DNA from 2 places in the Holtiella tumoricola genome. Region 2 is predicted to be linked to the other one. Evidence: predicted binding sites of a transcription regulator. Region 2 holds the regulator's gene; the other holds the start of a gene.

The links. The regulator Rex, encoded in region 2, represses fermentation and respiration genes when NADH is low (regulators of the CRP and FNR family bind a similar motif). The targets are predictions, from matches to a motif close to ATTGTTAANTANTTAACAAT.
Region 1: the regulator Rex is predicted to act here: its motif matches at 1,434-1,453, upstream of fucO (lactaldehyde reductase).

Annotation. Positions count from the first base shown of each region.
Region 1 is NZ_JAQIFT010000065.1:7,150-11,129, reverse strand. It holds gene PBV87_RS18790 (hypothetical protein) at 1-344, shown strand, start outside; gene PBV87_RS18785 (peptide deformylase) at 416-829, shown strand; gene PBV87_RS18780 (TetR/AcrR family transcriptional regulator C-terminal domain-containing protein) at 849-1,397, shown strand; gene fucO (lactaldehyde reductase) at 1,549-2,697, shown strand; gene PBV87_RS18770 (hypothetical protein) at 2,770-2,976, shown strand; gene PBV87_RS23080 (diguanylate cyclase domain-containing protein) at 3,055-3,315, shown strand; lysine riboswitch at 3,434-3,609, shown strand; gene PBV87_RS18765 (Na+/H+ antiporter NhaC family protein) at 3,745-3,980, shown strand, end outside.
Region 2 is NZ_JAQIFT010000007.1:69,433-73,412, reverse strand. It holds gene PBV87_RS01135 (xanthine dehydrogenase family protein molybdopterin-binding subunit) at 1-549, opposite strand, end outside; gene PBV87_RS01130 ((2Fe-2S)-binding protein) at 552-1,007, opposite strand; gene PBV87_RS01125 (FAD binding domain-containing protein) at 1,022-1,810, opposite strand; gene PBV87_RS01120 (redox-sensing transcriptional repressor Rex) at 2,225-2,863, opposite strand; gene PBV87_RS01115 (ABC-F family ATP-binding cassette domain-containing protein) at 3,005-3,980, shown strand, end outside.

The DNA of each region.
Region 1 (3,980 bases), on a different contig from region 2:
CAGGAGATAATGTAATTGATTTTATATGGTATCCAGTGCACCAATGGGATAAGAAAAAAGTAGAGAATAAGACGTATATAGAGGGGATGACAACTGTAGATGCCTACTCTATCCCCAATAATGATGTAGAAGAATACATCAAAAGTCGAGAGCAGCTTTTTGAAGCAGGTAAAGCACACTATACAAAGAAGGGCTTATCTGTTACAAGAAAGGGAATAGGTACTCAAGATGGTGAATATGTTCTTGTAGAAGATTCCATATTGTACTTGCTTGATGCATATGCAGTAGATATTTGGGAGAAGACTAAAGACTTTGAGCAATTTTTAAAACAATATCAAGAATAATAATTAAAATAATATAGTCATGAATAGGACTGATTAAGAAAGGAAAAAGACAAAATTGTCTTGGGATATAAATGATAAGAGAAATAGTAAAAGACCATAAGAGATTAGTACAAAAAGCCGTAGAGGCAACAAAAGAAGATCTATATATTATTGATGATATGGTAGATACAGCAAAGGCTAATGATGACATTTGTGTTGGACTTGCAGCCAATCAAATCGGAGAAAAGGTGCGTATTATTGTAGTTAAAATGGGAGAATTCTTTATTCCATTGGTGAATCCTAAAATAGTTAAGCATAGTCAATCCACTTATGAAGCAGAAGAAGCTTGTTTATCCCATGAAGGAACAAAGAAAACAACGAGATATTCTTCAATAGAGGTAGAGTATAGAGATAAAAATTTTAGAAAGAAAAAACAACATTTTAATGGATTTGTTGCACAGGTAATCCAGCATGAAATGGATCATTGTGAAGGCATCTTAATTTAAAATATACGGAGGGGTTTAGGTGGACAAAAGAGATAAAACAAAATATAAATTAGCTAATGCCATCAAACAACTGATGGAAACACAGAGTTTAGATAAGATTACCGTGAAGGATATTGTAAGCCAGTGTGATATGACGAGACAGACTTTTTATCGCTATTTTCAGGATAAATATGATTTGGTGAATTGGTACTTTGAAAGGTTAGTACAGAAATCTTTTAAGCAGATGGGGGTTAGCTGTAGCTTAAGAGAGGGTTTGCATAAGAAGTTTAGGTTTATTGAAGAAGAGTGTATATTCTTTTCAGCTGCTTTTCAGTCTAATGACTATAATTCATTGATGAATTATGACTATGATTGTATTTTTAAGTTTTATGAAGAGATTATTACTTCTAAAACCAATAAACCTTTAGAAGAAGATTTAGCATTTTTATTAAGAATGTATTGTAGGGGTTCTATTTATATGACAGTAGAATGGGTAAATAAGAAAGAGAGACCAGCGCCAGAGGAAATTACTAATCTATTAATAGAAGCTTTACCAGATCGATTAGCAAATTTGCTTTCAGATATATAGAAGCAGAGTTTGTCAAAAAAGTGACACATAATAATGATTGTCACTTTTTTGACAAACTAGAAGATGTGTAACTTGTTTTTTTGACATATTATTCGTTATGCTAATAATAGATTTAATCATAAGATCAATAGGATATAAACAGGGGGAAGTTATGGCTAATAGAATAGTATTAAATGAAACATCTTACCATGGTAAAGGATCAATCTGTGAGATTGCAGGAGAAGTACAAAAAAGAGGCTTTAAAAAAGCGTTTGTTTGTTCAGATCCTGATTTAATTAAATTTGGAGTAACTGACAAAGTGATTAAAGTATTAGAGGGCGCAAATCTTGTATATGAAATTTACTCTAATATTAAAGCAAACCCAACAATCGAAAATGTACAAACAGGCGTAGCAGCTTACAAAGCATCAGGTGCAGATTATATTATTGCAATTGGTGGAGGTTCTGCTATGGACACAGCTAAAGCAATCGGGATTATTATTAATAATCCAGAGTTTGAAGATGTAAGAAGTCTTGAAGGTGTAGCACCTACTCAAAAACCAAGTGTGCCTATTATTGCAGTACCTACTACAGCAGGCACAGCAGCTGAAGTAACGATTAATTATGTTATTACAGATGTAGAGAAAAATAGAAAATTTGTATGTGTAGATACACACGATATTCCTGTTATTGCAGTAGTGGATCCTGATATGATGGCAAGTATGCCAGCAGGGCTTACAGCAGCAACAGGTATGGATGCATTAACACATGCAATTGAAGGATATATTACTCAAGCAGCTTGGGAGATGACAGATATGTTCCATCTTAAAGCTATTGAAATTATTGCAAAATCTTTACGTGGCGCAGTTGCGAATACAGCAGAAGGCCGTGAAGGTATGGCGCTTGGACAATATATTGCAGGAATGGGCTTCTCCAATGTAGGGTTAGGTATTGTTCACTCTATGGCACATCCACTAGGTGCTGTTTATGATACACCACATGGTGTAGCAAATGCGATTATTCTTCCAACCGTTATGGCCTACAATGCAGAATATACTGGTGAAAAATATAGAGAAATTGCTAGAGCAATGGGTGTTTATGGTGTAGATGAAATGTCAGTGGAAGCATACAGACAAGCTGCAATTGATGCAGTGAAAAAACTTTCAGCAGATGTAGGTATTCCAGCAGACCTTAAAGCAATTGTTAAACCAGAAGATGTAGATTTCCTTGCTCAGTCAGCTTATGATGATGCATGTAGACCAGGTAACCCAAGAGAAACAAATGTAGAAGAGATTAAAGCTTTATACGAATCACTCTTATAATATTTAATTTGCAATAAATATCATGATTACGCAAAAGTGGTGCATACTAATGACAAAAAGGAGTATACTCAGATGAAAGTCAAAATAGTTTGCACGCGGGATCAGGAAACAAAAGAAGTAGAATTGCCAATGAATGAAGAGGAATTATTAAAAATTCAAGGTAGTGTACTAGATAGAGATAGTGTAGGGTATATAGCTGGGGCAGAAGTGAAATATTATGATACACAAGGAAAAGAAATAGAAAATATTTTTCTACTAAATAGACAGTTATATAAGTAAGTTATAAGAAAAGCACTTCAGTATGAAGTGCTTTTCTTATATTGATTAATCTAATATTAAAAAAGTACGTTATATAGAATAGATGGAGATGAGTTTGTAGTTATATTAGAAAAAGATGAGCTTAAATGTTATGAGGAATTATTTGAGCAATTTCAAGAAATTAATGGTAAGGATAATGATGCCTTACCAGCTGAAATTAAGGTTTTTGTTGCATATGGTGTAGCAGTTTATAATAAGCTTATACATAAGTCCTATCAAGATGTTTTTGAGGAAGCAGATGAAAAAATGTATAGGAATAAAATACAAATGAAACAAGGTGAAAAGGGGCATTTTATGTAAGCCTTTGGTGAGGTCATGGAGTAAGAAATATATTAGCTTACCTCATTTTATTAAAATTTATGCTTTACAAGATTAATTTTATGTTATATAGTGTAGGCATAAGATAACAATTAAATAAGAAGTAGATAGAGGTTGCGGTTTTTAAGAGTATGTTTGTGGAGTTAAGCGCATTGAAGCAAACAGAAAGGACTAATCGCCGAAGCGTATAGTTAATGCTTTAAGACTATAACGTTGGGGTTATATAGAACATGTATAACACTGTCACAAATTTATTTGTGGGGAGCTATCACGAAAGTCTATTGTTGAATGAGAGCAAAGGCCTACTAGTGAGGTATTTGCTGAATCGGAATCCAAGTCTTGAGTGATCTGCTCAAGACTTTTTTGTTACTTAAATTCATTTTAATTAAGAAAAACGGAGGGAGAAATAATATGGAAGCAATTGATATCGGATGGTTATCGATTTTACCACCAATTATAGCGATCGCACTAGCACTAATGACAAAAGAGGTTATTTCCTCATTAATTGTAGGTATTTTATCAGGAACACTTATTTATGCATTTAACACAGGCGGGGGCGTTGTTAAAGCAGTAGATGTAACATTTACATTAATGGCAGATAAATTAGGGGCCAATGCATCAATCATTTTATTCTTAGGATTTTTAGG
Region 2 (3,980 bases):
ACTTTCTGACCATGCAGCTTCAATATCTCCATGTCCAAAATGTCCTGAAGAACAAATATTACGTTTAACTTCATTACCTATATCAAAGTTTAAAGAATAGTTATCTTCTGGATGGATTACCGAAGGATGATCAATAGATTTTTCCATATCTAATACAGGTTCCATTTTTTCATATTCTACTTTAATAATACGAAGTGCTTTATCTACTGCTTTTTCACTTGTTCCAGCAATAATTGCTACAGGATCTCCTACATATCTTACATATTCATCTAAAATAAGACGATCATATGGACTAGGCTCTGGATATGTTTGCCCTGCTAAAGTAAATCTTGTTTGAGGTACATCTTCATATGTATAAATAGCTTCAATTCCTGGCACTTTTAAAGCGATTTGCTTATTAATACTTTTAATTTTTGCATAGGCATGAGGGCTTCTTAATATTTTTACAACTAAACATTCCTTTGGCATTAAATCTTCTGTATAAACAGGCTTACCTGTTAATAAAGCCATTGCATCTACTTTTACAACCTTTTGATTGACTACCTTCATATTTATGCCTCCTCTGAATGCAAGAATTTCTCAACAGCACGCATTTGCCCCATATAACCTGTACAACGGCATAAGTTTCCTGCTAAATAATGTTTAATCTCATCTACTGTTGGATTAACTAATTCTTTTTTCATTGCTAATACGTTCATAATAAAGCCTGGGCTACAGTAACCACATTGTTCTGCACCCTCATTAGCCATAAATTCTGCAAATACTTTAACTTCTTCTTCAAGCCCTTCTAATGTTGTCACCTTTCTTCCATTTGCACGTGCTGCTAATGTTGAGCAAGATAAAACAGGTACTTCATCTAACCACACTGTACATAAGCCACAATTAGCTGTATCACAACCACGTTTTACACTGTAATAACCTTCACTACGCAAGAAATCAATAAGGAGTAAATCACTTTCAATTTCTCTTTCATGTACTTTATTATTAATCCATACTTTTATTTTCATGATGCTCTCCTCACTTATGCTCTAATCTCATCTATAGCTCTTTTAACTAATGCTTGTGCTAACTGTTTGCGATAAGCTTCACCTGCTCGTAAGTTAGTCCCAAAATCTAACTCCTCTACAACCTTTTGTGCAGCCGCCTCAATTGTAGATTCTGTTAAACCACCTTGTAATAAAGCTTCTGCTTCATAGGCACGTTTTGCTTTATGAGGTCTTGCCCCTACCGAAATTTTTACGCCTTCATCAGCCTGACTTACAGCTACTGCAAGTACTGGGAAATCTGTTGCACTATTGCGCTGAGTATGATAGCTCGCTTTACTATCACTTTTTCGGATCATAACTTTTACAAGTATATCTTTATTTCTCTTTGCATTTACAAAGTCTTCTAAAGGCATAACACCACCTTTGTAAAGTTCCACATAAGTATCTAAAGCAAGCAGTGCTGTTAATACATCTGAAAAACCAAATCTTCCAAATACACTTCCACCTATAGTTGCAACATTTCTAAATTGTGTTCCTACAATGTCCTTAACACAATTTGCTACAATACCATCAAAATGCTCTTGTAAAAGCCTACTTGTTTCTACCTGTCTTAGGCTTGTCATACATCCGATTTCAATGTATTCATCTGTTTCTGTAATTTGGTCAAGTCCAAGTTTAGATAAATCAATAGCAGTATGTACAGCTTGTTTACCCATTTTAAGCCATAGCATGCCCCCTAAAATAACATTTTTCTTGTTGGCTACAAGCGTTTCGTACGCTTCTTCTAAACTAGTTGCTAATAAATACTGGTTAATGGTAATCACGCAAGACTCTCCTTTTATATTAAATCTATTTTTAAAATATTTTAGGCGCTAAAAAAGAGAAAAACTACAGTTTTCTAGCTTCCCTCTATCTATTTTCTTAATTATTTTTTTAAAATCCTATAATAATTTCTCTAATTATTATATTAGAATGTAAACTTACGTAAGTCAATACAATTTCGAACATTTTTCATTTCTATCGACTTTATAGTTCTATTTTTTCTTCATTTTATATAGAACCACTTATTTTTTCAAAAAAAATGTTCGGAATTCTTTTATTATATTCTGCTATCATTCTTATCTTTTTTCTAAGATAAATGTATAAAAAAATGTCCATCTATCTCTGTTATTTTTCAACGTATGATAGACGAACATTCTAAGTTTACGACTTTCCATATAGTTTGGAAGTTATTGATTTTATTCACCTTCACATTCATTAATTCTGTAAGCTAATGTCATTAATGAATGTGATAAATGTACATTTTCTACTTGTACGCCGTCTGGTACAAATAAATCTACAGGTGAGAAGTTCCATAAACCTCTTACACCCCATTTAGCCAGATTTTCGGCTGTTTCTTTAACTTTAGTCTTAGGCATTGTCAAAATAGCAATATCTACTTTATGTTCCTTAACGAACTCTTCCATTTTGTCTATATCCAGAACTTCTATTCCACGAATACTCATACCTACAAGTCTTGGATTGACATCAAATAATCCGATTAAATTAAAACCACGCTTTTCAAAGCTTGTATAATTTGCAAGAGCCTGTCCTAAATTCCCTACCCCTACAATAATCATACTATGTGTATTTTCAAGTCCTAATATTTTTCCGATCTCTTTGTGTAAATATTCAACATTATATCCATATCCTTGTTGTCCGAAACCGCCGAAGTTGTTAAGATCCTGCCTAATTTGAGAAGCTGTAACTTTCATTTTTTCACTTAGTTCTCTAGAAGATATTTTAGTTACGCCATTGTCAAGCAATTCTCCTAAATACCTATAGTACCTTGGCAATCTTCTAATTACTGCCATTGAAATCTTTCTCTCTTCAGTCACATCTTTACCTCCTTCTTTTTACTCTTATTCTATAGTATAGCATTTTAGTTTTTTTTTTGTCAATCTACATAGTTCATTCATAGCTTTTATTTTTGTCGTTTTTCTGTTAATATGAAACTACAATAATGAGGAGGTTCACTTATGATTGCTAATTGTCATGGTATTCGTAAGTCTTTTAACGAAGAACTTGTGTTAAAAGATGTTTCATTTCATATAGAAGATACAGAAAAAGTTGCCCTAGTTGGAAATAACGGGGCCGGCAAAACAACTTTATTCCGAATTTTAACTGGGGAACTTCACCCTGATGAAGGTGATCTATTTTTTGCAAAAGGATCCACTATTGGTTACTTAGAACAAAATATGCAGTTTAATTCTACTCATACGGTATATGAGGAATTACTTCATGTATTTGATGAGGTCATTGCATTAGAAGCTAAGCTTCATCAAATGGAAGAAGAAATTTCTCGTACTCATTCTATGGAATTAACCCATACGTACGATGCACTCCGTATAACTTTTGAAGATAAAAAGGGCTATGAATATAAAAGTCTTGTAAAAGGTGTTCTAAAAGGATTAGGCCTTAAAGAAGAAATTTATAATCAACCCATTACCACTTTATCCGGTGGTCAAAAAACACGTGTTGCCCTTGCTAAGCTTCTTTTAGAAGAGCCTAGCCTTCTCCTTCTTGACGAACCAACTAACCATCTTGATATCGCAGCTACAGAATGGTTAGAAAATTACTTAAGAAGTTACAAAGGTGCAGTTCTTGTAATCTCTCATGACCGTTACTTCCTTGATCGTGTTGTAACGAAAGTCGTTCACTTAGAATTTGGTCGTGCTATGGTCTATAATGGCAATTATAGTAACTTTATCATTGAAAGTGAAAAAGTCTATGAAGCAGCTATGCATCAATATGAAAAACAGCAACAAGAAATTGCCAAACAACGTGCTGTTATCGCTAAACTTCGTCAATTTAATCGAGAAAAATCTATCAAACGTGCAAGAAGCCGTGAAAAACTTTTAGATAAAATAGAAGTTATGGACCTACCTACCATAGATGACAAGCCTATGAATCTAGTACTTACACCACGTATTACTAGTGGAAACGATGTCCTCA